DNA from 2 places in the Lactobacillus xylocopicola genome. Region 2 is predicted to be linked to the other one. Evidence: riboswitches for the same ligand, from Rfam matches in the RefSeq annotation. Region 2 holds a riboswitch; the other holds the start of a gene.
The links. A riboswitch is a leader RNA that binds a small molecule or an ion and turns the genes downstream of it on or off. The one in region 2 is predicted to bind magnesium.

Region 1 (12,264 bases), 410 kb from region 2:
TCACCGGCTGAGTAGAGGCCGCTAATGATTTGTCCCGCTGGGTTCAAAACTCGGGCCTGGGGATCAATGGTCAGCCCGCCCATGGTGTGGTGGATGGCTGGCTTTCTTGGTGTGGCATAGAAAGGTGCAACTTCGCACTTAAGACCAAAGACGTTCTTGTGGAATTCAGGATCATTTTTTTGGTCGACAGCGTGGTTGTAAGTTTTAATGGTTTTAACTAAAGTGTCTGGATCCATACCTGCTTTTTGAGCTAGTTCTGTGAGTGTGTCTGCCTTGAGTAAGGAACCAGCCTTGACTTGGGCATCAATTGCTGCCTGACTAGTATTATAGGCAGTTTCCTTAATCTGATCGTCAGCAATCAGGTAGAATAAGCCCCCATTGTCAATCGCTGCCTTGGCCAAGGTATCTCGTTCGGCAAACTCGTTGACGAAGCGTTGGCCCTTTTGGTTGACCATGATGAAGTTGGCTGGAGGTGTTTGTAGTCCGGTAAATAATTCCCCCGTCTGCGGATCAGAAACGGGCATTAACTGAATAAAGCCCATGCCGAACAAGTCAGCGCCAGCCTCAAGCCCTAGTCGAATACCATCGCCAGTGATTGCAGGGGAATTGGTGGTAGCAATGTCGTCAGCAATGCTGGTCCAGTACGTATTGAACTTTTGGACCATCTTGGTGTTAGCGCCAAAGCCGCCGGCCGTTAAAATCACTGCCTTGGCGTGGACAGTTAACATACTACCGTCAGCGCGGGTGGCAATTACGCCGCAGACCTTGTCGTGCTCAATAATTAAGTGCTCAGCTTGAGTTTCCAGGTGTGGTTCGACGCCATGATTTTTCACCCAATCGCCCAAGATATGAATGTAGGCATAACCCATCGGTTCTACCGGTTTGTGCCCGCGCCGCCAGAGTCCGCCCACCGGCTCGGTAACCTCACTATTATCAAACTTAACGCCTAAATCCGTCAGCCACTTAACCGAGTTCAGAGCGTTGGTAACTAACTCATGGACCAAGTTATACTTGCCGTGAATTTCATTACCTTTTAAGTCGGTGCGCTTTCCGCCAAGATAGGTTTGGATTTCGTGCAAGAGGGTGGAATCAAATAAGTGGTCTGCCCCAGTTGCCACATAATCCTTGATTTGTGCCTGCAACTGCTCAAAGTCTTCCTGGTATTCTGGGTCAATCTGATCGAGCGGCAGTGCTGCTAGTTCCTCCAAAGTTTCTTTTTCACCAGGCAGAGCCGCGAACTTGCCCTGCCACTCTGGATCAGCTGCATTCAGAGGACCACCAGCCCGGCTTGTGTTGCCGCCAACTTGTGGGTATTTTTCAAGGATGACGACCTGTTCACCGTGTTGAATAGAGCGCACCGCTGCAGCCAGGCCAGCACCACCGGCACCAACAATAACCACATCAGTGGTTATCACTTCGTCTTGCTGTTGAGCAACGGCCGGTTTTGGCCGGTGCTTCCAAGCGGCAGCATCACCACCGGCTTGGGTAATTGCAGCGGCTACACCAGCGATCACGCCGTGGCTAGAAATGGTGGCACCGCTGACCGCATCAAGGTTGAGCGTTTGGTTGGCGACAATCTCTTGGGGGAGTCGGTGAAAAACCTCATCCGCCACGCCCTTAGTCTCGCTAGCTGAATCAACCGTGATCTTAGTAATTTTATTATCATTAATTTCCACCGTCATCGGCATGGCTTCAGATCCGTGTCCCATCGCCTTGACATTGTATTGACCACTTTTTAGTTCCATTTTTTACTACCTCGCTAATGTTTGTTTTAAATCCTTTTGAAAATAGCATAGCGCTTACAGCTGGGGCGAATCAAATAGTTTTTTTGCAATTTTTAAATAACAAAATTGCTATAACTAGATTTTTTACAACACTGTAGGGATTACTACTATCCTGTATAGTTAGACTAAATTTAGCTTGTTTCTACATAACATAGCCATTAAATTATTGGCGCTTTAAGGCCGGCTCGATGAGGTTTTAACCGGATCCGAAAATTATTTGCTAAAAATTAGTGAATTTGTAATTTTTCTGCTAGTAAATGCCGTATAATAAAAAAAGCTAAAACATATGAGGTAGAAACAATGACTAGGAAAACACAGGTTGGTCTTATTTTTGGTGGTAATTCATCTGAGTATGAAGTTTCAATTATGTCGGGCCACAACATTTATAGTGCGATCGATAAAAACAAGTTTGAAGTTCATCCGATTTGGATTACTAATTCAGGCTATATTGCTAGCGAAGAGGATGCATTCAAGGTACTTGAAAATCCGCAGTACACGGTTAAAAATCCCCATCAGGCAGCTAATATCGCCAACTTGGTGGAGTTAGCCAACTTGGCTGAAATTGATGTTTTCTTTCCGATTGTTCACGGCAATCTAGGCGAAGATGGCAGTTTGCAAGGCCTTTTTCGCGTGCTGGACAAGGCCTTTGTCGGTGATGATGTATTGTCTGCCGCGGTAACGATGGATAAGGAATTCACTAAAATTCTGGCCCAACGAGTTGGTGTGCCTGTAGCGAATTGGATTGCGATTAAACGGTTTGAATATGAAGATCCAAGCAATGATCACGATGCGTATGCTAAAGTTAGTGCCAAATTAGGTAATGACCTCTTTGTTAAGCCTGCTAACCAAGGCTCGTCCGTTGGCGTACACCATGTAACTACTGCCAAGGAGTATGAAGCAGCTTTGGCTGATGCATTTAGATATGACGACAAGGTTTTGGTCGAAGAGACTATCCACGGCACTGAAGTTGAGACTGCGGTGTTGGGCAATGACCAACCGCAAGTTTCAGGGGTGGGTCAAATTATCAACGCTGAGGGTACTTTTTACAGTTATGAAAACAAGTACGATGAAAATTCAACTACAACTTTGCAGATTCCGGCTGCTATTCCGCCCGAGATTGCAGAGCAGGTTAGGACCAATGCCCTGAAAATTTACCAGGTAACAGAGTGTAGTGGGTTTGCGCGAATTGATTCGACGTTGCGTGCAAGCGATCAGAAGGTTATCTTGACCGAGGTCAATGCCCTGCCAGGATTTACTAATATCAGCATGTATCCTAAACTTTTTGAGCAAGTAGGTATTTCCTATACCGCTTTGATTACCAAACTGATTGAATTGGGATTAGAGCGATATGAGCATAAACAGACCTTGTTGCACAAGATTGGTCAATAACAATGGGTGAGGGAGTATTCTTTTATGACTAGTGACAAGCATCATTTTGAAGAATTAACCGCGCCGGCGGCGACTGCCAAAGAGTTGCAGATTAGTGTTGCGACCTTACGTAAGTATTCGCTTATCGTTGAGCGCGTTACCGGTAAAGCAGATTATTACGTCAGAACCAAGCAGAAAGCCCGGTTATACAGCAAGCAAGACTTGCAGGATTTAAAGGACTTTCATCAGTTGGCTCAAGAGCATGGTCTAACCTTGCAAGAGGCGGCCCAGCAAGTTTTTGCAGTTAGTGACCAGAATACAAAAACTGAAGCTGAAGACAAGGGCGCAAAACAGGAAGTAATGTCGACACCGCAAATGACCAAATTGCTTAATGCCTTCCAACAAACAATTGAGCAGCAAAATACGGAACTGGCTAATTTGCACCAGCAGTTAGACCGGATTGAAAAGCAAAATCAAGAACTCCTTGAAAACCAGCAAACTGCCGTTGATTCAGAAAAGTTGGCTGCCCTGCCGGATATTTCGGGGATTGTGAGTGAAACCGGCCTTGAGGCTGAAGTGCCAGTAGAGCGGCCGCTGACTGCAACCGAGAAGCGGGCTCAAGTTATGCAAGACGAACAAAAGCCTAGCGACCAAGTACACGAAGAAATTTTGTCTAAGGCCAAGGAAAATGCTGAAAAAATTGCTAATGACCACCGAACTTTAGCGGATATGCAGGTAGAACCAACAAAGCAGCATTGGTGGCATCGCTTTATTGATATGTAAATGAAAACGACTTTTAATAAAAGTCGTCTTTTTGATGAAATTTAAGTAAATTTTTAAGGAAGTGGACCTACTTTTGGGGTACAGTAAACAGAAGAGATCGGACTGATGAAATGAACAAGATTAAGCATCGCCATTTGCTTGCACTAGTTGTGGCCGTTATTGGACTGGTGTTAACAGCCGGGACTTACTTTGCCACTAATATTTATGTCAAAGATGATGTGGCGGTTATTACCGACAAGACAATCAAAGATACACTGGTGGAAAAAAGTACAGATGTCTATGGTAATAAGGATGAAACCAGAAAACAAGTCTTACACTTAAAGGTCTTATCAGGAGAGCACCAGGGTCGGCACTTTACGACGCAAAACTTTTACTATCCGTCCCAGCTAGTAACGCAAAAATATCGAGCGGGTCAGCGGATTTTTGTTAATATCAAAAAAGGTGAACCCGCCATCCAAAATCCGAAACGAGACTGGGTATTGGTGCTGGCGCTGACCGTTACAGCGGCTTTATTAATTGCCGTTTCAGGCAAAAAAGCGCTCGGTCTAATTGCTTCTATGACGCTGAGCTGGGTGCTCTTCTACCTGGTTATTATGCTGAACATTAAATTAAACGGTTCTTACATTGTCTTACTATTTGGTGTTGCCGATGTGGTCTTCTCCTTCTTCAGTCTACTGCTGGTACAGGGCTTTAATCGCAAGATGCTGGCAACCTGGGCCGCGACCCTGCTGGGGGTGTTTGTGTCGTTTGTTTTGTGTTATGTGATTATGCGCCTGACGGGCGAGTCTGAAATCAAGTATGAGACAGGTGACTATGCTACCCAAGATCCGCGCGGGATCTTCTTAGCCCAAACGCTATTGGGTATACTGGGTGCGGTTATGGATGAGGCAACGGATATCGTTTCCAGTCTGTATGAGTTAGTCCAGACTACGACAGACCTGACTGCCAAGCAATTAATTAATAGTGGGCGGACCATGGGGCAAGAGATCATGGGTCCGCTAATCAATGTTTTAGTGTTGATTTTTATGTCGGAAGCTTTGCCGCAGACAATTATTTATTTGCGCGATAATAACAGCCTTAAATCGGCCTTTGGTTTTACGTTGTCATTAGGGGTCACCCAGAGTGTTATTTCTGCCATTGGGATTGTTTTGACCGTGGTCTTTGCGACGGGTTGCAGTCTTTGGTTTTTGGAAAATAAACCAGCAAAGGTGGGTGAATAAAATGAGCACGTTAACAGCCTTATTAATTGTCCTAGCCGTCTTGATGGCTGTGGTTGGTGGTGAAACTGGAATTCGCAGTTTTTTCAGTGTCTTGATTAATACTTTACTACTAATTTTATTGGCCGTTTTTATTTCTTGGGGAATCAGTATTCCCATTCTCATTCTAATTTTTATTCCGCTAAAGCTGGTGACGATAATCTTCTTAGGTACACATGACTATCTAGTTGCCAAAAATTCCTTTTTTTCGGCATTGTGGATTTGCTTGACGGTCAGTGTACTGATTCTGGGCTTTGAGTGGTTGGCTCAAGCGGCCGGTTTGGGACCGGAGGCCGGTGAAATGCTGGTGGGCTTATCACAGATGCCAGGCCTTAGTTATCCCTTGATTGCAGTTGCGGTGGCAATTTTTTCAATGCTCGGTGCGGTTGCGGAGGCAGCCGTCGCAATGAGTTCGGGTTTGCTTGAAATCAAGAAGCACAAGCCGGAGATTTCGACTGCAGAATTACGGGCAAGTGGAGTTAAGATTGGCGATGACGTTTTGGGCACGGCCATGAATACGATTTTGTTTGGGATGTTTGGCAGCTTCTTATCGCTGTTTTTATGGTATATCCGCTTAAACTATACCTTGGGTGAGGTTTTGAACGAAAAAATGTTTGTTAATGAAGCGCTAATTATCTTGTATTCACTCATTGGTGTATTATTAACAGTACCATTATCAACCGCCTTGATCACAAGAGCAATGGCAAAAAATAAGGTGAAAAAATGAAAGTAACAGATTTAACATTAACTAACTTTAATGGACGTAAGTTCAAGGTTCATACCTACACTTTGGCGACAATTGGTGACTTGGTTACCCCCCAGCATCCACTGGCAATTGTGATTCCAGGTGGCAGCTTCGATCACCTCTCCAAGCGAGAGGGCGAACCCGTTGCACTTGCCTTTAACAATTATGGTTTCAATAGTGTGGTAATGGAATACAACTTGGTGCAGGAAGGAGACATTTACCCTGATGCGGGGCTTGATGTCTTAACGACGATCAAGTATTTCCGCGACCACGCCGCAGAATACCAGATTGATCCAGAAAAGATTGTGACCATTGGCTTCTCAGCTGGCGGCCATGTTGCAAGCTTTGCCAATAGCATGGCTAATGCCGCTGCTTATCAAGAACAGTTTGCCTTTAAGCAAGTAGATGTGTTGCCCAATAAGACCATTTTAGGTTATCCTTTGATTAACTTGGCTAAGTTGGGCTTTGAAGTTCCGGAAGGAGAAGTGGATCTGGTACCGGAGGATGAATTTATTAAAAACAGCTCGTTAGGGGTCACAAGTGACACACCGGCGACCTTCATCTTTCATGCTTGGGATGATCCAATTGTTTTAGTCACTAATACGTTGGAATATGTCACTGCTCTCCATGACCAAAACGTACCGTGCGAGGTTCATCTCTTTAACCGGGGCGGCCATGGTTTTTCGCTTGGCCGCACGGATATGGTCGTTAAGGGACAGGAGTGGCAAGATAATCCGCATGCCGCCCACTGGTTTGACCTGGCCCAAGAATGGCTGGCCAGCGAGTGGCAGTGAGAAAGGTGCACTGATAAATAGTTGAAATCGCAAAAGATAACCGCTGTCCGGTTATCTTTTGTTGCGTGACTAGTGCTAGTTTGAAAATCAATTGGATAAAATAAAACCCACCAGGAAGAATTGTCATTGCCTAGTGGGTTTTTGGTTAATTCATGATGGTATCAACCAGCATAAACGCACCTGAAGTGGTAAATAAAATTGCTGGTGCAAGCTGTTGATGCAATAACCAGGCGATTCCCAAGCCTATCCATGTTAGTGCAAGTGCGGTTTGGACAGGGTAAGTAATAGTTTTTCTTTTCATAATAATGCTCCTGTTTTGTTAATGTACCAGCGTTTGACGATGGTGACTAGGATAATGTAAGCAAGGCAGGTAACTGTCAGTAGGCACCAGAAACTAGCGGGTAAGGGGGACAACTGCAAGAACTGGCCAATTACTGTGAACGGCAGAACGGAACCGAAGACCAAGGCAAGTGAGGTTACCAAGGTGACGAGGCCAGCAGCGCGGCTTTGGATAAAGGGGATTTTTTCCGTGCGCAAAACGTGCAAGACCAGTGTCTGCGTCCAGAGCGACTCGACAAACCAACCGCTATTAAAGAGCTTGATGAAGTTTTGCTGCATAGTTCCTGAGGTTGCTCCGTAGCCATGTCCAATCACGGCTGGACAGATGATAAAATACATTGCTAAATAGGTGGTAATGTCAAAGACGGAACTAGTTGGACCAATATATTTCATGAAACTGGCAATGCTTTTAGCCTCCCATTTGCGCGGAACTTTTAGGTATTCGGGATCCATGTTGTCCCAGGGAATCGAGAGACAGGATAGATCATAGACCAAGTTGAGAAATAGTAATTGCATTGGCTGCATGGGTAGAAAGGGGAGAAATGCGCTGGCACATAAAACCGACAATACGTTACCAAAGTTAGAAGAGCAAGTTGCCTTGATATATTTCATAATATTGCCAAAGGTTTGTCGTCCGACCACAACGCCCCGTTCTAAGATCATTAAATCTTTTTGGAGTAAGACAATCGATGGTGCATCATTAATTCCATCACCTAAGAAGCCGACCACGTGACCATTATCACGGAGAGTCTTAACGATCAGTGCCTTCTGCTCGGGAGAGACTTTGACAAAAACGTTGCTGCTTTCGACTGCCTGACCTAATTCATGTGGACTGAAACTTTGGATGTCCCGTCCAGTGATAATATTGGTGACGTCGAAGCCAATGTTGCGGCACACGGCCTCTGTAACTGGGAGACTATCGCCAGTGATGATTTTAACTTTGGTTCCGTGTTCAGCTAACGCCTTAATGGCTTTGGCCGCGGTGTTTTTGGGTGGATCCAGAAAAGCTAGATATCCTAAGAAGATCATATTAGTTTCATCGGTTGTGGATAATTCATCACCTGCACTTGGCTGAGGATTATTTTTGATGGCCAGACCTAAAACTCGTAACCCGTCCTGATTTAAATCGGCTACCTGCTGCAAAATATTTTTCTTCCAGTCCTTGGTCAGGATTTCTTCTTGGCCGTGTGACAATACGCGATTAGACACTGAGAGCATTTCCTCGATTGCTCCTTTGGTGACCATTTGTACCAATCCATCAGCTGTTTCTACGATTGTGCTCATTCGGCGCCGGGAAAAATCGAAAGGCAATTCATCAATTTTTTCGTATTGCCGATCGTCAATTTTTAGTTCGCTTGCAGCCGCTTTAATAACTGCCTGGTCCATTAAATTTTTCAGGCCAGTTTGAAACCGACTATTTAAATACGCATATTTTAGAACCTGGTCTTCTTCCTGATGATTGACGTTATAATGATACTCTAAAATGATCTTGTCTTGGGTTAAGGTACCAGTTTTATCGGTACACAATACGTCCATGGCTCCAAAATTTTGGATTGAATTAACATTTTTTACAATGGTGCCACCCTTTGACATGCGCAAAGCTCCCCGCACTAAGTTGGTCGTTACAATTACCGGGAGCATTTCGGGGGTCAAGCCTACTGCGGTTGAAAGTCCAAATAACAATGCTTGCCCCCAATCGCCTTTGGTTAGACCATTCAGAATACAGACAATCGGGGCCATCACTGCCATGAAGCGAATGAGTAGCCATGACGTCTTGCTGATTCCCAGGTCAAAGTTAGTGGGGGTGGGTTTATTATTGGTGATGCTTTGGGTAACTTGTCCGAAACGGGTATTTTGTCCAACCGCGATCACTAGACCGGTTGCTGTCCCACTGACGACGTTACTCCCCATAAAGGCGAGTGTCGGATAATCGGTTATGTCTTCATAGCTGCCCTGCTGGTGTTTAGCACGTTTTTCAACGGGGTAACTTTCTCCCGTCAGCGCAGCCTGAGAAATGAACAAGTCCCGAGTGTTGATCAGCCGGATATCAGCCGGAATCATATCACCCGCCGATAGCTTGACTAAGTCACCAACAACTAAGTCTTCGAGCAGAATTTCCTGGAGCTCGCCATCACGATATACATCGGCTTTCACTTTGACCAATAATTGAAGCTTGTCAGCGGCATTGTTGGATTTAACTGTCTGAATTAAGGACATAACCCCACTGGTCAAAACCATGATTGAAATAATGATTGTCCCCGTTAGATCACGATCGGCTGGAGCACTCCAGAGATAATCGGTACAGAATGAGATTATCCCTAACACGGTTAATACAAGCGTAAACGGGGTGACAAAGGCTTGTAAAAATTGGACGGATAAGGGCGTTTTGCGCCGGTAAGCAAGTTTGTTGCTGCCGTACTTTTTACGGTGTTCGGCTAGGTCTTGTCGTCTGAGCCCGCCAGGCCCAGAAGCAAATACCTTTAATGCCAACTGCGGGGCTTGTTGGGCGACTCTGTTGTAATCTTCTGTCTTATACATAATAAAAAAACCTCCTGACAATTAAGTCAAAGAGGTTCCTACAAAAAGCCGCAATTATAAATACAGCAACAAAAATGCCGCGAATAAATCGCGGCTCCCTAAAATAAATCTTGTTATTTTAGCACTACCCGGCGTAAAGACGTCAGTCATTAGCTACTTGGGAAATAACCTTCGTTCGGTTATTTCTGTCCTATACATTGGCGTTTCGCAACGTTTCTGTACAGTAGCTTATGTCCGTGTAGGAGCCTCGTATATTAAATCAACGTTGTGAATTTACCATGCCAATTAGTTAATGTCAAGGAAGAATTATAATTAAATTGAAAATTGCAATTTTAAGTTGAACACCTTACTTGATTTGATAGATGCAATCTAATCTTCTCTTCTCTCATATAATTCATCGGGTGTGTGGTAGGCTAAGATTTTGCGCTGCTTGGGCATCATAGCGGTGCCGTTAACCATGGTATAAAGAAATTTGGCTCCGTTCAAGCTCATATTTCACGGTTGTGGGCGAACAAGTAAGACTAGCGGCAATTTGACGCAGGGACTGGCCCTGCTGGCGCAAGACTTGGATAAGCACGCGGTCTTGCCAAGCAAGATGTTGGCCCTTTTGGTGAGCAGATATGGTAGAATTAAGCGAGTTCATTGGCAACTTCTTTCTAGAATTTGGTGTGTTAATTACATTCTATCAGAGAAGTCCAATGGACTTTTTTTCATTTTCTAATCAGGGCAAGTGTTCAACTTCATTTTACAATTTACCATGATTTTTAAGTTCTTATTTCAATCCACTTGGATTGAAACTAGCAAAAGATAAATCGTTAACTTTTTGACTTAGTCTGGGCGCTCTGTGCCAAACCACTTATGTTTAATTTTGGCTAGTTTACCGGACCTTTTTAAGGTTTTAAGGCCAGCGTTAAGCTTGCGCGATAATTCGCGGTCGGACTTTCTGATCCCAACGACAAAACTTTCATGCTTAAAGTTACCAGCTACCAGTTTGTACCTGGCAGGATTGCGGTCATGGGACAAATAATAGTCGGCGTACGTCCGATCGATTAGTAAACCGTCAATTCTACCCGCGTTCAAGTCCATAAAGGCTTCGTTAAAGCTATCATATAGAACAGGGGTCCGGTTTTGGATGAAGTCTTTCAAGAGCTGGGGTTGTTGTTCGAAGCGATCATAACCGGAAGACCCGTTTTGTACGCCCAGTCTCTTCCCCTTCATGTCGTTAAACCGGCGAATACCCCTTTTTTTGAGGGCGACGATAACTTGGTCATTTTTCATGTAGCTGTTGCTAAAGTTGACTTTTTTAGCTCTTTCAGCCGTCTTGGAATAACCGTTCCAAATCAGGTCAATGGTCTGATTTTGCAACTCGTTTTCCTTCATGGACCAGTCAATCGGTTGAAAGTCGACCTTAACCCCGTATAAGTTAAAGACAGCCCTGGCCAGGTCAACATCAAAGCCCACAATCTGCCCAGCCTTATTCTGGAAACCTAGTGGTACAAATGTATCATCAAGGCCGACAATGACGCGCTTGGTGGCCTTAATGCGCGGCCACTGGTCAGTGTTGGTTTTAGCCCGGCCACAAGCAGTTAGCAGGGGGAAAAGCAAAAATAGCAGTAGCGGTAGCCAAATTTTTTTCTTCTTCATGGTGACCTCCCTTAAATTGCTTCCACTTTCAACATCTCATCGGCGATGTGCTTGGCAAAGTCAAAATCATGGGTCACCACGATTTGTGTAATGCCTTGTTCTTTCAGGGTCAAGATTACCTTTTCCACTTGTTCACGCAGCTCGGGGTCAAGGGCACTGGTCGGCTCATCATAACCGATTACCTTAGGCTTCATGGCTAGGGCCCTAGCCAAGGCAACCCGCTGCTTCTGTCCGCCCGACAGCTGGTAAGGAAACAGTTCTTCCTTGCCAGCTAGCCCCAAATCCGTCAGCAAATTTTGGGCTTGAACAATACTGGCTTTTTTAGACTGCTGTAAAACCAGACGCGGGGCCAGAGTGATGTTTTCGATAACGGATAGGTGGGGGAATAACTGAAAGTCTTGAAAGACAATGCCCACCACTTGATCGGCATTGGCCATTTGCGCGGGGTCGAAGGGCACACCGTCCATCGTTAATTCGCCGGCATCAATCGTTTCCAGTCCGGCCAGGCAGCGCAGCAAAGTTGTTTTTCCGGCACCGGAAGGACCAACAATGGCAAGGATTTCGCCATCCGTAATTTCTAGGTTTAAATTGGCAATAATTTTGCGACCATTAAAGCTTTTAACTAAGTTTTTGATTTTAAGCATGGATCGTCCTCCTACTTGTAATACTGATAGTGCTTTTCTAGTTTTCTTGCTAGAAAGGTCAAACAAGCGGTTAATAGCAAGTAGATGAAACCGACTAAAAAGAGGGGGATTAGGGTAACATCGCGGCTCATGGCAATTTGGCCGGCCCGCAATAAGTCGCCCAAGCCTAAAACGTAAATTAGCGAGGTATCCTTGACGAGGTTAATAACCTCATTGCCGATTGAGGGCAGCACGATCTTGATTACTTGGGGCAGAATAATTTTCGTAATGGTCTGCTTTTTGGTCAAGCGGAGTACTTTGGCCGCTTCATACTGACCCTCTGGAATAGACTGGATGCCCCCACGGAAAATTTCGGCAAAGTAGGCCGCA
Region 2 (12,264 bases):
ATTTTTAGTTAAAGCTATTTATGACAAAGGTCAAACGGAAAATATTAGTCAGAGCTTTGGATATTTTAGCTTTCCCGGCTTGGCTAATATCCCGGTTATCGGTCCTATTCTGTTTAAGGATACGTCTGCACCAGCCTGGCTTGCCATTGTCCTAGCATTCATCCTGTGGTGGGTGTTATACAAGACCCGCTTTGGCTTGCGGCTGCGTTCTTGCGGGGAAAATCCACAGGCGGCTGACACGATGGGGGTCAATGTTTACGGTATGCGCTACGCAGGTGTGTTGATTTCTGGCTTTTTGGGCGGCATTGGTGGGGCGGTCTTTGCCGAGGCGATTTCTGGTAACTTTTCCGTTTCTACAATTGCTGGTCAAGGTTTTATGGCCTTAGCCGCGATGATTTTCGGTAAATGGAACCCACTTGGCGCGATGCTTGCTTCACTATTTTTTGGTTTTGCCCAGAGTCTTAGCATTATCGGTAATCAGTTGCCGTTTTTCAACCATATTCCGGCTGTTTACATGCAGATTGCACCATATGTGATTACGATTGTGATACTGGTTTTGTTCTTTGGTAAGTCAGTTGCACCTGCAGCCGACGGTCAAAATTATATTAAGTCTAAGTAGGGAGAACGATGAAAGAAATTTATTTTAACCATGACGGCAATATTGATGACCTGGTGTCGTACTTGCTTTTTTTGCAAGCCCCCAACATTAAACTATTAGGTGTTAGCGCAATTGATGCCGACGGCTATGTAGATCCAGCTGTCGCAGTTTGTCAAAAGCTGACCGACCGTTTCAACTTACGTGGTGACAAGTTAGAAGTTGCCAGGTCAACTTCTCGCGCCGTCAATCAGTTTCCAGCAGAGTGGCGGACGGCCTCATATTCCTTCAACTACCTGCCAATGTTAAATGAAGCCGGTAAAGTGGTCACTAAGCAGGCGCAGCAGCCGGCGCACTTAGATATGATAGCCAAGCTTGAACAGGCGAGCGCGCCAGTAACTTTGGTGATGACCGGACCTTTAACTGATCTAGCCCGAGCACTTGATGCCAGTCCGGCAATTGAAACTAAAATTGCTCGACTTTATTGGATGGGTGGGTCACTTAATGGCCATGGCAATGTGGTTCAGGTCAATGCCGACGGCAGCCAGGAATGGAATGCCTTCTGGGACCCAGATGCCGTTGCTCGCGTTTTAGACTCGGCTATTCCAATGCAGGTGGTGGGACTTGAAAGTAGCGAGGAATTACCCTTAACCGATGAACTCAGAATGCATTGGGCTCGCCTGCGCAAGTACCCAGCCATTGACTTAGTGGGGCAAGCTTACAGTCTCTTGGTTAATCCACCGATTCAAACCGCTCAGCTGTACTTCTGGGATGTTTTGACGACTATTAGTGCACTTTATCCAGAAGTTGTTGCGCGGGTAGAGCAGCACCGGGTCAAGGTAATTACCGCTGGCTTGGCTGCTGGCCGGTTGGTTGATGATCCAAATGGTCGCGAGCTTACCCTAGTAACCAAGGCTGATAAAGAAAAATTTTTCCAGCGGTTTGATGAACTGCTCATGCGAACTAACTAAAAAACGAGATTCTTGTGAATCTCGTTTTTTGTTTGCATCTTAATTTATTACTAGGCAAGTGAATCCCAGGCGGGTAGGTCGGTTACTGGGCCTTCTGCCAAGGCGACTTGGTCGGGGGTTAGGTACTTCTTGTGGACAACTACTTCATAAGTATAGTCTCTGAACCAGTCGTTATTCATGACAAAGAAGCCCTTGTCGCCGTTCTTTTCACCCCAGGAATTTTCCACTTTCCATTGGCGGATGTGGCCCTGGTCTTCGTCAACCCCCACAATGGTCATGGCATGAGTGGAAGCTCCAGCTCCGGTACGTAGTCGGTCACCCTTAGACATTTTGAGGTCAACCCCATATAAGTCAGTGTACTGGTACAGGTCGCTGTTGAGGTAACCCTGCTGGCGGTCGCTTTGGGCACCAACTTCATTGCCAAACCAGACGGCTTCGCCGTCTTTTAATTGACTAACGGATGCTGATTCGAGATATTCCATTGGTACGTTGAGAAACTTGATACGATAAGATCCTGCTACATTGTCTTCAAAGGGTAAAGCATACAGTTTGTTATATTCATGGTCGGGCGCGTTAGTTAGGACAACGTAGTCATCGAAGTCAACGTCGCCCATATACTTGTGCAAGAACTCGAGTGGTGTCAAGTCCTTGTCCAAGTGGTAGTTTTTGTCGTCGTCGCGGTATTCGAGATCAAACTTCCGGGGCGGCTCACCGACTGCAATAGCCGTCATTTGGTACACTTCACTCAAGAGTTGCTCGCGTACTTTGGCAAGTTGATCTTCCTGACCTTTTTGCTTTAACGCGCGCAGCACTAGGGCATCTTTTCTCAGCTTGTCGCCAAGTGTCTTGGCAAAGGCATGAGTATTGTTGGTGTTAGCATTCTCCGGCATGGCATAAGATGGTACTACCCCATATTTTGCTATTAGGGCAGCGGCCATGTGAAATTGTCCGCCGTCTGCTCCCGCATCTTCAAGGTAAGCCTTAACGGTACGGGAGTCTAGTGCCTGGTCAGCAGTAGCTAGAATGTTCTCATAAAAAATATTTGCGCGTTCAATCTTGTCCCAGAAGAAGTTGTAGCTTTGCGAGAAGGTGAAGTTCTTAACGTGGTGCTGCTTGCCAAAGTTATGGCGCAAAATATTGAGTGTCGCAAACTCCCAGCAGCGCCCCGATTGGCGCTGGTTAGTAACGTTTTCAGTGTCTAGTTCAGTTGAAAAAACCCGATTTAATTCAGCTTGCACCCGCTCGTTATATGCGGCGGCCTGTACGCCACTCTTTTGAGCGGCGCGGGCAATAACTTGATTTTTAGGGTTGGCATTGAATTGGTCTGCAAATTTTTCGATTTCTTGGACGGTAACCTGATGTCCCATAAATTAATCTCCTTTTTAATTTAATTTTAAATTATCTTCTATTCTAAGCCAAAACAAAAACGAGTTCAATATTTGAACTCGTTTTACCAAAGTAATTATCTTGGGGTGTCCTAAAACGCTCTGGAAAGCTAGTCGATTTGGATCGAGTTTTCGCTTTCATTAGCGCTTTGTTTTGGTAGGTTAATGGTCAGTACCCCATTGTCATACTTGGCATGGATGTCACTAGCTGCAACATTTGGGAGCCTGAAGCTACGGGAGATGTGACCCTCACTTCTTTCGCGGTGGATAAGACTACCATCTTTGGACATGTCCTTAAAGGACTTGCGCGAACCTGAAACGCTCAAAATACCGTTGTTATAACTAAGGTTAATCTTGTCCTTATCCATGCCGGGCAGGTCAACTTTAATAACGTATTCGTGGTCGTTTTCCACGACATCTGCCTGCATTAATTTTGCCATTTCATTGTTGTCAAAAATTTTCTTTGGAAGATCAAACCAGTCATTCATCGCATCAAAAATGTCATTGTGCCGATTCATCATTTCATTTGCCATAGTAAAAACTTCCTTTCAAATTAACTTTATTTTGTAACGGAAGACTTTCATTTCTTCCTTACACTGCTTATTATAGTATGCAGATTAGGAAAAATAAAATAATTAGCACTCTTTATTTTTTAGTGCCAAATAAGTCGCTTAAATGCTGGTAAAATAGGATTAAATGCTTGTGGATAATTTTAAAAGAAAAAGTAGGGAGAGAAAATAATGGTTTATTATCAAAAAATGACCCCAACCGGTTACCAAAAAATCAAGGATGAGATTACTCGGTTAAAGAAGGACCGGCCCCGTCGGATTAAGATTTTGCAGGAGGCACGAGCCTTAGGCGACCTGTCAGAAAACACTGAATATACGGAAGCTAAACGGGACTTGGGACACTTGCAGAGCAGGTTGCGTTACTTGGACAAGCAGTTAAAGTATGCCGAAATTGTTGAAAAAAGCGCAGACGGCAAGGTTGACTTAGGCAAAACCGTCACTTTGAAATTTGCTGATGAGGAAGAAACAGTGGAGTATCAACTTGTGGGCCAGCTGGAAGCCGATCTTACAGCCGGTAAGGTGGCCTATGATTCACCATTGGGACAGTCCATCATGAAAAAAACGGTCGGAAGTAAGGTTAAGGTAGAAGCACCAGCTGGTGAATACCAGGTAACTATCATTGCGATTAAATAAGTTTTCACTTGCTTGTTCAAACGTATGTTTGTATAATTGATAATCGAACAGTAGTTTGGAACAGAGGGTGAAGATGATGTATGATTACCGCTATGAACCGCATCGCGTGATTTTGATGATTGATAACAAGTCTTTTTTTGCCAGTTGTGAGGCACTTAAGCGGGGACTCAATCCGATGAAGGCAGTATTAGCAGTGGTTTCCCACCAGCCTGACAGTAAAGCGGGCGCGGGATTAATCATGGCAGCGTCGCCACTGGCAAAAAAGAAGTATGGTTTGACTAATGTGATGCGAGTGCGTGACCTACCTAATAGTGATGCGGCCCCCGATTTGATCTTAGTAGAACCACATATGAACTTATATATCAGGCGTAGCATGCAAGTGCTGGACATTTTGCGGGAATATGCAGCTGAGGAGGACATCCATGCCTATTCAATTGATGAGTCGATGATTGACATGACCAAGTCCTGGCACTTGTTTGGTGACGATCCTTACTTGGTGGCACGGCAAATTCAAGTAAAAATTAGAAAGGAGCTGGGACTATACACGACTTGTGGGATCGGTGAAAATCCCCTACTGGCCAAGTTGGCAATGGATACTTCGGCTAAACACCGGGAATCGATGATTGATTACTGGCACTACATTGATGTGCCCGACACAATTTGGCGGCTTCCTAATTTAGAAGACGTTTGGGGGATTGGCAAGAGAACGGCCAAGCGTCTGCACCGGTTACAGATTAATAATATGTATGAATTAGCTCACACTGATCCGGCTATTTTACAAAAAGAATTCGGGGTTATTGGCGCACAATTATTTGCCATGAGTTGGGGGGTTGACCGTAGTATCATCAGCCAAAAGTACCAACCGCGGACGAAAAGCTATGGTAATTCGCAAATCTTAACGAGGGATTATACGGTCCAACGTGAGCTGGAAATCGTCCTCCGTGAAATTGGTGAGCAGGTGGCCGCTCGGATTCGGGCACATCACCTGCAGGCCGGCTGCCTTAGTCTGCATATTGGCTTTTCACGATATCAGCAAGATGGCAACCGCAAGGGTTTCAGCGTTCAGCAAAAAATTCTTCCCACTAATGACACTGACCTGCTGGTGCAAGAACTCATTGCACTTTTGCGCAAAAATTGGCATGGCGAGCCTGTCCGAGAAATAGGAGTAAGTTGTAGCCACTTGGTCCCTGCAACTAGCGACCAGCTAACTTTTTTTGTTCAACCTACTGAACAGCTAAAAAAACATACCATTGATCTGACTATCGATCGGATTAGACAAAGGTACGGTTTTACCAGTCTAATCCGGGCTTCCAGTCTGTTGCCGGGGGCGACCGCCATCAGACGTAGCAGCCTGGTTGGTGGTCACAATGGTGGTAATGCTTATGAGTAAGCATTACGGCCGGTCTGCAGGAGAAAAAACAGCTGGCATTTCATAAAGCGGCCTTTTTTTGCTATAATATGGGACTTGTAAGGTACACATTGGATAGAGGTAATTTTTGTGAATACACCAGCATCAAGAGAAGGCAACCTAATTCGCTATGCCATTTACTTAATTGGCTACATAATGGTTGCTGGCGTAGTTAAGCTTGTTACTAACAATTCACCAATTCACATCTGGGATTTAATTTTATTTGTCACGATTTCACTGATGGTTTTGTTGTTTTTTATTTATCGTTTTAACCGGGAGCAGCGTTATTTCGACCGCAGTTTCACGGGCTCATGGTTGAGTGAATTCGGTCTTATTGTGGGCTTGACGGTGGTCGTGACGGTTCTGCGGATCAGCGTGTCGTGGTTACAGTCTTATGGCAAACTCAAACTGTATGGCTTTCAGCTTGACTACTTGCACCATGAAGCAAGTGGTACGTACTGGTTTTTATTATTGGCAGTAGGTATTGTCGTACCTGTGCTGCAGGAATTTCTGGCGACTGGATTTTTGTTTAACTATGCCTTCCGGCGTAACACCGTAATGACAGCTGCGCTGGGGACACTTGCTTCGGGCTTGGTCTTTAGCCTGCTCAATTGGCAAAATTCGCTGCCGTTACTGGTGGTCAATTTGATCTTTGGTGCCATCTTTGCTTGGTCTTACCTCTATACCCAAACGCTCTGGATGCCTGTCTACTTGGCAATAGTTAACGGATTGATCTTGGTTATTATGACCTAACAAAAAAAGGCAATGACTTAAGTCATTGCCTTTTTTTTCAAGCGGATAGCGTGAATCGAACCCGCATCTTCAGCTTGGGAAGCTAACGTTCTACCATTAAACTATACCCGCATTACTGAACCAGTTTACCATGTTTTTGGTCTAAATCCAAGTTTCGATTTAAAAAATTTAGACCGGTAACTAGCAAAAGTAGCAGATTGGCTATTGTCTTTGCGGTATTTTGCTGACAGCTAGGGGTATCTGACTACGGTCAAGCAATGAAGTAAAGTTTTGAAAGAGCCACTGCCGCAATTCCTGGGGTTGAATGACTAAGGGCATTCGGTCATGAAGTGGTGCCATCACTGAATTAGGGGCAGTCGTCACCATGGCGAAATGGTCTTCTTGATAAATTCCGGCAATTAAGGTCAATGGTTCAGTTTCATTGCGAAAACTGAAACGTTCATGGTAACGGCGGCCGTTGCTAGCTAGATAAGTTTGCGGCCCGGATTCAAAGAATTGCTTGGCAATAATGAGACAACGCCGTTTGGCAAAGGAGCTGTTCCACAGCGACGGTTTTTCCGCAAAAAAGCGTTCAATACGAGCATTGAAGATTACCTTGTTGGCGAATAAACTGGGATAACCCCAGGTCTTTTTGTCTAAGATTAACTGCTTATCTTGAAAAAGCAAGACAGGTGCAGCCGCTTGGGGAAAGATTTGCTGCGCTTGCGGAAGCTGAGCAGCTGGTTCGACCAGTGGTAAGTTTAAGTCCTGTATCAGATATTTGCTAATTTCAGCCAGACTGGCTAATTGAAATTGATTGCACATTTTTCTCTCCGTATTTAATCATCACTTGATTTTTGGTAGAATTGACTATAATTAGCAGATGAAATAGGTTTTAAAAGTTCAAGGAAGGCAAGATAGAATGAATAAGAAAGTTATCCTAACAGGCGATCGCCCAACTGGGAGATTGCATGTGGGCCACTACATTGGTTCTTTAAAAAATCGGGTTAGACTGCAAAATACTGGTGATTACCACCCGTTCATTATGATTGCCGACACTCAGGCCCTGACTGACAATGCCCGTGATCCCGAAAAAATCCGCACCAGCCTCGTGCAAGTTGCCCTGGACTATCTGGCGGTGGGACTTGATCCAACTATTTCAACCATCTTCGTGCAGTCGCAAATTCCAGCTTTGTTCGAACTGACAGCTTATTATATGGACCTGGTAACGGTTAGCCGCTTGGAGCGTAATCCCACTGTGAAGGCTGAGATTAAGCAAAAAGGCTTTACTGAGTCCCTACCAGTAGGCTTTTTGAATTATCCAGTGTCTCAAGCAGCCGATATTACGGCCTTTAAAGCAACACTGGTGCCGGTTGGCGATGATCAGGCACCGATGCTTGAACAAACCCGTGAGATCGTGCGGACTTTCAACCGTGTATATAATTGTCAGGTGCTGGTTGAACCGGAAGGTTATTTTCCGACCCAAGGCCAGGGGCGGTTGCCTGGACTCGATGGCAATGCCAAAATGTCCAAGTCATTGAATAATGCGATTTACCTGTCTGATGATGCAGCAACTGTCAAGCAGAAGATCATGTCAATGTACACTGATCCGGGGCATATTCATGTCGAGGATCCAGGCAAGGTTGAAGGTAATACGGTCTTTACCTATCTTGATATTTTTGCCCCTGATAAGGATAAGGTAGCAGAATTGAAAGAAGATTACCAAAAAGGTGGCTTGGGCGATGTCAAAATTAAACGTTACCTGAACGAAGTAATGGAAGCAGAATTGAGTCCAATTCGGGCTCGCCGGGCCCACTTTGAGCAAAATTTAGCTGAGGTTGAGGAGATGCTGGTAGCAGGCTCAGACCAGGCCAATCAAGTAGCTAATCAAACTCTGACTGAGGTGCGTGAGGCAATTGGCCTGAATTACTTTAAGAGGTAAAAAATGCGTAAACGGATTCCTTGGAAACAATACTTTATGATGCAAGCACTGGTGATTGCCCAACGCTCAACTTGTGCGCGAGCGCTTGTTGGTAGTGTCTTGGTCAAGGACAATCGAATTATCGGAACCGGCTACAACGGTTCCGTGACGGGGGCTCCGCATTGTGATGACGTCGGTCATCAGATGGTGGATGGGCATTGTGTGCGGACAATTCACTCGGAAATGAACTCGTTGATTCAATGTGCCAAGAACGGAGTTTCGACTGCCGCTACGGAAATCTATGTAACGCACTTTCCTTGTTACAATTGTGCCAAAGCACTGACGCAGGCCGGAGTCAAAAAAGTTAATTATTACTTTGACTATCATGATAGTCCGTTAACCATAGCGTTGTTTAAAGAATGTGGGGTGCCCTATGAGCAAATTAAAATTGACCGCGACTACGTGGAGCAATTGGCTCAAATGCTGGCAGACGTTGAAAACTAAGTTGACGTTAATGCTTGCCTTGGTGGGGGTGTTTTGCACGATGACGGCTTTTACCAATCCCAACGTCAAAGACAATAGTCATCTGCTGGACCGTGAAACCAGTAAGTTGATTATGGCTAAGAACGATCGTTATCTGCAGACGAGTGAGCAACCGCGAATTATTGTGCAGACAGTAAACCGGGTGAATCATTTAACGCCCAAAAAACTGAGTAAGTATAAACACACCGTCTTTATCGTGGTAGGTAGTAAAGATCAGAAGCGTAACGTCCAGATTTATACCAGTAAGGACTTACACGGCGGCTTTACCGCGGATATTCGCGGTAGCATCATTCGGGCACAGTCCGACCGCTTGCGCAGCAATAACCGCCAAAAATTTAATCAAGGCTTACGCTTCGTCTTTAGAGCATGTGCGACCACCATTGACCAACAGTATCAGTATTCGCTTGATAAGTACGACTTGTCGGCGGAGGAACGCGCCCAAATCACGCATCCCCACCGGCTAGCACTTCCAATTGCCCTAGCCCTCGTGGTCGTTTTGGGGGGACTGGCTTTATTCTTTAAAAATAACTTGCACTCAAAAAATAAGTAAATGGGTTGACTTAAGTTGGTGATGTGTATTACACTCACAGTGCAAATCAAATAAAACAAATAAACTGTTAGGTGAGACTCCTACGTGAACAAATGCTATCGCTCAGAAACATCCAGAGATGCCAATGAGTTAAATAGTTACCGTCGAGATAAGGCGGTAACCAGATAGCTAGCCTGAGCTTACGTCACGTAGTGTTAAAACTGAACGACGAGTATTAATGATACCTTGTTTAAAAGGGGGTCGCCAGCGGTATGAGGGCGATCTCTTTTTAGTTTGTTTGTGTTTTGGAAAGAAAAGGAGTGATGAAGATGCTGAGAAAACCAACTGAAGTTGCTAGCAACAAGGACCTGGAGCTAGTCAAAGCCATTGCCAATGAGGATAGGGCGGAGACACTCGCAAGGCTCCATGCAAGCAGCGACGGACTGACCAGTAGTCAAGCAGAAAAAAACCGGGAGGAATTTGGTTCCAATACAATCGCGTCTGGTAAGCGCAACTCTAAGCTGCAGTTTCTAGCTGAGGCCTTTATAACGCCGTTTACGTTGGTCTTATTAGCCCTGGCCGCAATTTCTCTCTGTACCGACTATATTTTTGTACCGGCCGGAGAAAAAGATCTGAGTACAGTTGCCATCATGCTCACGATGGTGGTCATTTCAGGGATTACTAGTTTTATCCAAAATGTCAAATCTTCTAGTGCCGTTGAAGCACTTTTAAAAATGGTTTCGGTTACCACGGATATCATCCGGGATGGCAAGGACCAGGAGATCGATACCAGCAAGGTGGTGGTTGGTGATGTAATTCGTCTGGCTGCTGGTGATATGGTGCCGGCAGACATGCGGTTACTTACTAGTAAAGACCTCTTTTGTTCATCTAGTTCGCTCAATGGTGAATCAAATCCAGTTGAAAAAATTGCGACTAAGAAACCGCAATTAGGTCAAGATCGTGACTATCTGGATTACCCCAACATTCTCTACGAGGGAACGACAATTGTTTCTGGTTCTGGCTTAGGTGTAGTTTTTGCCACGGGTGAGCGGACCATGTTTGGCAAGCTGGCGCATGACATTGCCCACAGTGATGTTAAGAACACGACTTTTGACGTGGGGATCAAGAACGTTTCTAAACTTTTGATTGTTATGACGGCAGTCATTGCGCCGCTAGTATTAATTATTAATGGTCTAACTAAGGGTGACTGGGTTAATGCCTTGATCTTTTCGATTGCGACCGCAGTTGGTCTGACTCCAGAGATGCTGCCGGTAATTGTTACCACTAACTTAGTTAAGGGTTCAATTGAGATGTCCAAAAAGGGGACAATCGTCAAAAAAATGAACTCGATTCAGAATTTTGGCTCTGCTGACATCCTGTGTACCGACAAGACGGGAACACTTACCCAGGACAAGGTCGTACTAGAACGCCATTATGACTTGAACTTGCACGAAAACCCGCGGATTTTGGAAATGGGCTACATCAATGCTAATTATCAAACGGGGATGAAGAATCTGATTGACAAGGCAATTATCGAGGCTGCCGGTGACGAACTCGATATTAGTGAAATCCAGCGTGATTATAACAAGATTGATGAAATCCCCTTCGACTTCTCCAGACGGCGCATGAGTGTTGTGGTTGAGAACGCTGATCGTGAACATGGCGAACACTTGCTGGTAACCAAGGGCGCTTCTGAAGAAATGATGGCTGTTGCTACCAAGCTTGAGGTCGATGGCCAGATTCTGCCGCTAACCCCAGAGCGTAAACAAAAGGTAATGGAAAAGGTCAACAACATGAATGATGATGGCCTGCGCGTGATTATGATTGGCTATAAGCGGAATCCGGCCCCAGTGGGCGAATTTTCGGTCAAGGATGAAAATGAGCTAATTCTTTGCGGGTTTTTAGCCTTTCTTGATCCGCCCAAGGAGAGTGCCAAAGTCGCTCTGGCCCGTCTTAAGGGTGATGGAATCACCGTTAAGATCTTGACTGGCGACAATGAGGCCGTTACCAGAACGGTTGGTCTGCAGGTGGGGTTGAACGTTGATACGGTTTATTCCGGCGCAGATTTAGAAGGTAAAAAACCGGAAGAGCTAGCCAAGATGGTTGAAGAATGCAATATTTTTGTCAAACTTTCACCAGAAGATAAGACTAAAATTATTAACTTGCTGAAGCAAAACGGGCATACGGTCGGTTATATGGGCGATGGGATTAATGATGCTCCCGCAATGAAAGCCGCTGATGTTTCAATTTCAGTTGATACGGCCGTTGATATTGCTAAAGAGTCTGCTGATATTATCTTGTTGCATAAGGATCTCAATGTGCTCGAAACGGGGGTTCGGATTGGTCGTAAAGTCTTTGGCAACACGATGAAGTATATCAAGATTACTCTTTCCTCCAACTTCGGTAATATCTTGTCAATATTAGTGGCCTCCTCTTTCTTGCCATTTTTGCCGATGCTCCCGCTCCAGTTACTGGTTTTGGACCTGCTGTATGGCACCAGTTGTTTGTCACTACCTTTTGATGATATGGATAATGAGTACCTGAAAGTACCACGGACTTGGTCAACCAAAAAACTGCCGAAGTTTATGTTTTACTTTGGACCGACTTCCTCAGTCTTTGATATTTTAACTTTTGGCTTGCTGTACTTTGTGATCTGCCCGCACCTGGTTGGCGGTAACTATAATGCGATTAGCCCCGCTCAACAGGTTGCCTTTATTGCATTGTTCCACACGGGTTGGTTTATTGAGTCGCTTTGGACTCAAGAAATGGTTATCCATGCCTTGCGCGATCCGCGCTTGCCTTTTGTGGGTCAGCATGCTACGGCCACGGTCATCTTGTCCACCTTTGGTGCAAGTATTATTGGTACGCTGATTCCATTCTCGTTTTTGAGCAACAAACTAAAGTTTGGCGAGCTCCCAATGAGTTTCATGTGGATTGTGCTAGGAATTTTAGTGCTCTATATTTTACTCACCACGGTG

Region 1: linked by a shared signal. The riboswitch ahead of mgtA (magnesium-translocating P-type ATPase) and the one ahead of mgtA (magnesium-translocating P-type ATPase) in region 2 are both predicted to bind magnesium.

Annotation. Positions count from the first base shown of each region.
Region 1 is NZ_AP026803.1:139,093-151,356, forward strand. It holds gene R8389_RS00710 (FAD-dependent oxidoreductase) at 1-1,745, opposite strand, end outside; gene R8389_RS00715 (D-alanine--D-alanine ligase family protein) at 2,085-3,173, shown strand; gene R8389_RS00720 (MerR family transcriptional regulator) at 3,198-3,935, shown strand; gene R8389_RS00725 (YibE/F family protein) at 4,046-5,155, shown strand; gene R8389_RS00730 (YibE/F family protein) at 5,157-5,918, shown strand; gene R8389_RS00735 (alpha/beta hydrolase) at 5,915-6,730, shown strand; gene R8389_RS00740 (hypothetical protein) at 6,876-7,031, opposite strand; gene mgtA (magnesium-translocating P-type ATPase) at 7,028-9,607, opposite strand; M-box (ykoK) riboswitch at 9,709-9,873, opposite strand; partial or broken gene R8389_RS00750 (helix-turn-helix domain-containing protein) at 10,062-10,250, opposite strand; gene R8389_RS00755 (amino acid ABC transporter substrate-binding protein) at 10,436-11,251, opposite strand; gene R8389_RS00760 (amino acid ABC transporter ATP-binding protein) at 11,263-11,895, opposite strand; gene R8389_RS00765 (amino acid ABC transporter permease) at 11,907-12,264, opposite strand, start outside.
Region 2 is NZ_AP026803.1:1,369,882-1,382,145, reverse strand. It holds gene R8389_RS06700 (ABC transporter permease) at 1-619, shown strand, start outside; gene R8389_RS06695 (nucleoside hydrolase) at 628-1,566, shown strand; gene R8389_RS06690 (C1 family peptidase) at 1,617-2,933, opposite strand; gene R8389_RS06685 (Hsp20/alpha crystallin family protein) at 3,062-3,484, opposite strand; gene greA (transcription elongation factor GreA) at 3,692-4,153, shown strand; gene R8389_RS06675 (Y-family DNA polymerase) at 4,230-5,543, shown strand; gene R8389_RS06670 (CPBP family intramembrane glutamic endopeptidase) at 5,652-6,314, shown strand; tRNA gene R8389_RS06665 (tRNA-Gly) at 6,355-6,425, opposite strand; gene R8389_RS06660 (SOS response-associated peptidase family protein) at 6,516-7,118, opposite strand; gene trpS (tryptophan--tRNA ligase) at 7,216-8,235, shown strand; gene R8389_RS06650 (deoxycytidylate deaminase) at 8,239-8,718, shown strand; gene R8389_RS06645 (TPM domain-containing protein) at 8,648-9,307, shown strand; M-box (ykoK) riboswitch at 9,364-9,527, shown strand; gene mgtA (magnesium-translocating P-type ATPase) at 9,616-12,264, shown strand, end outside.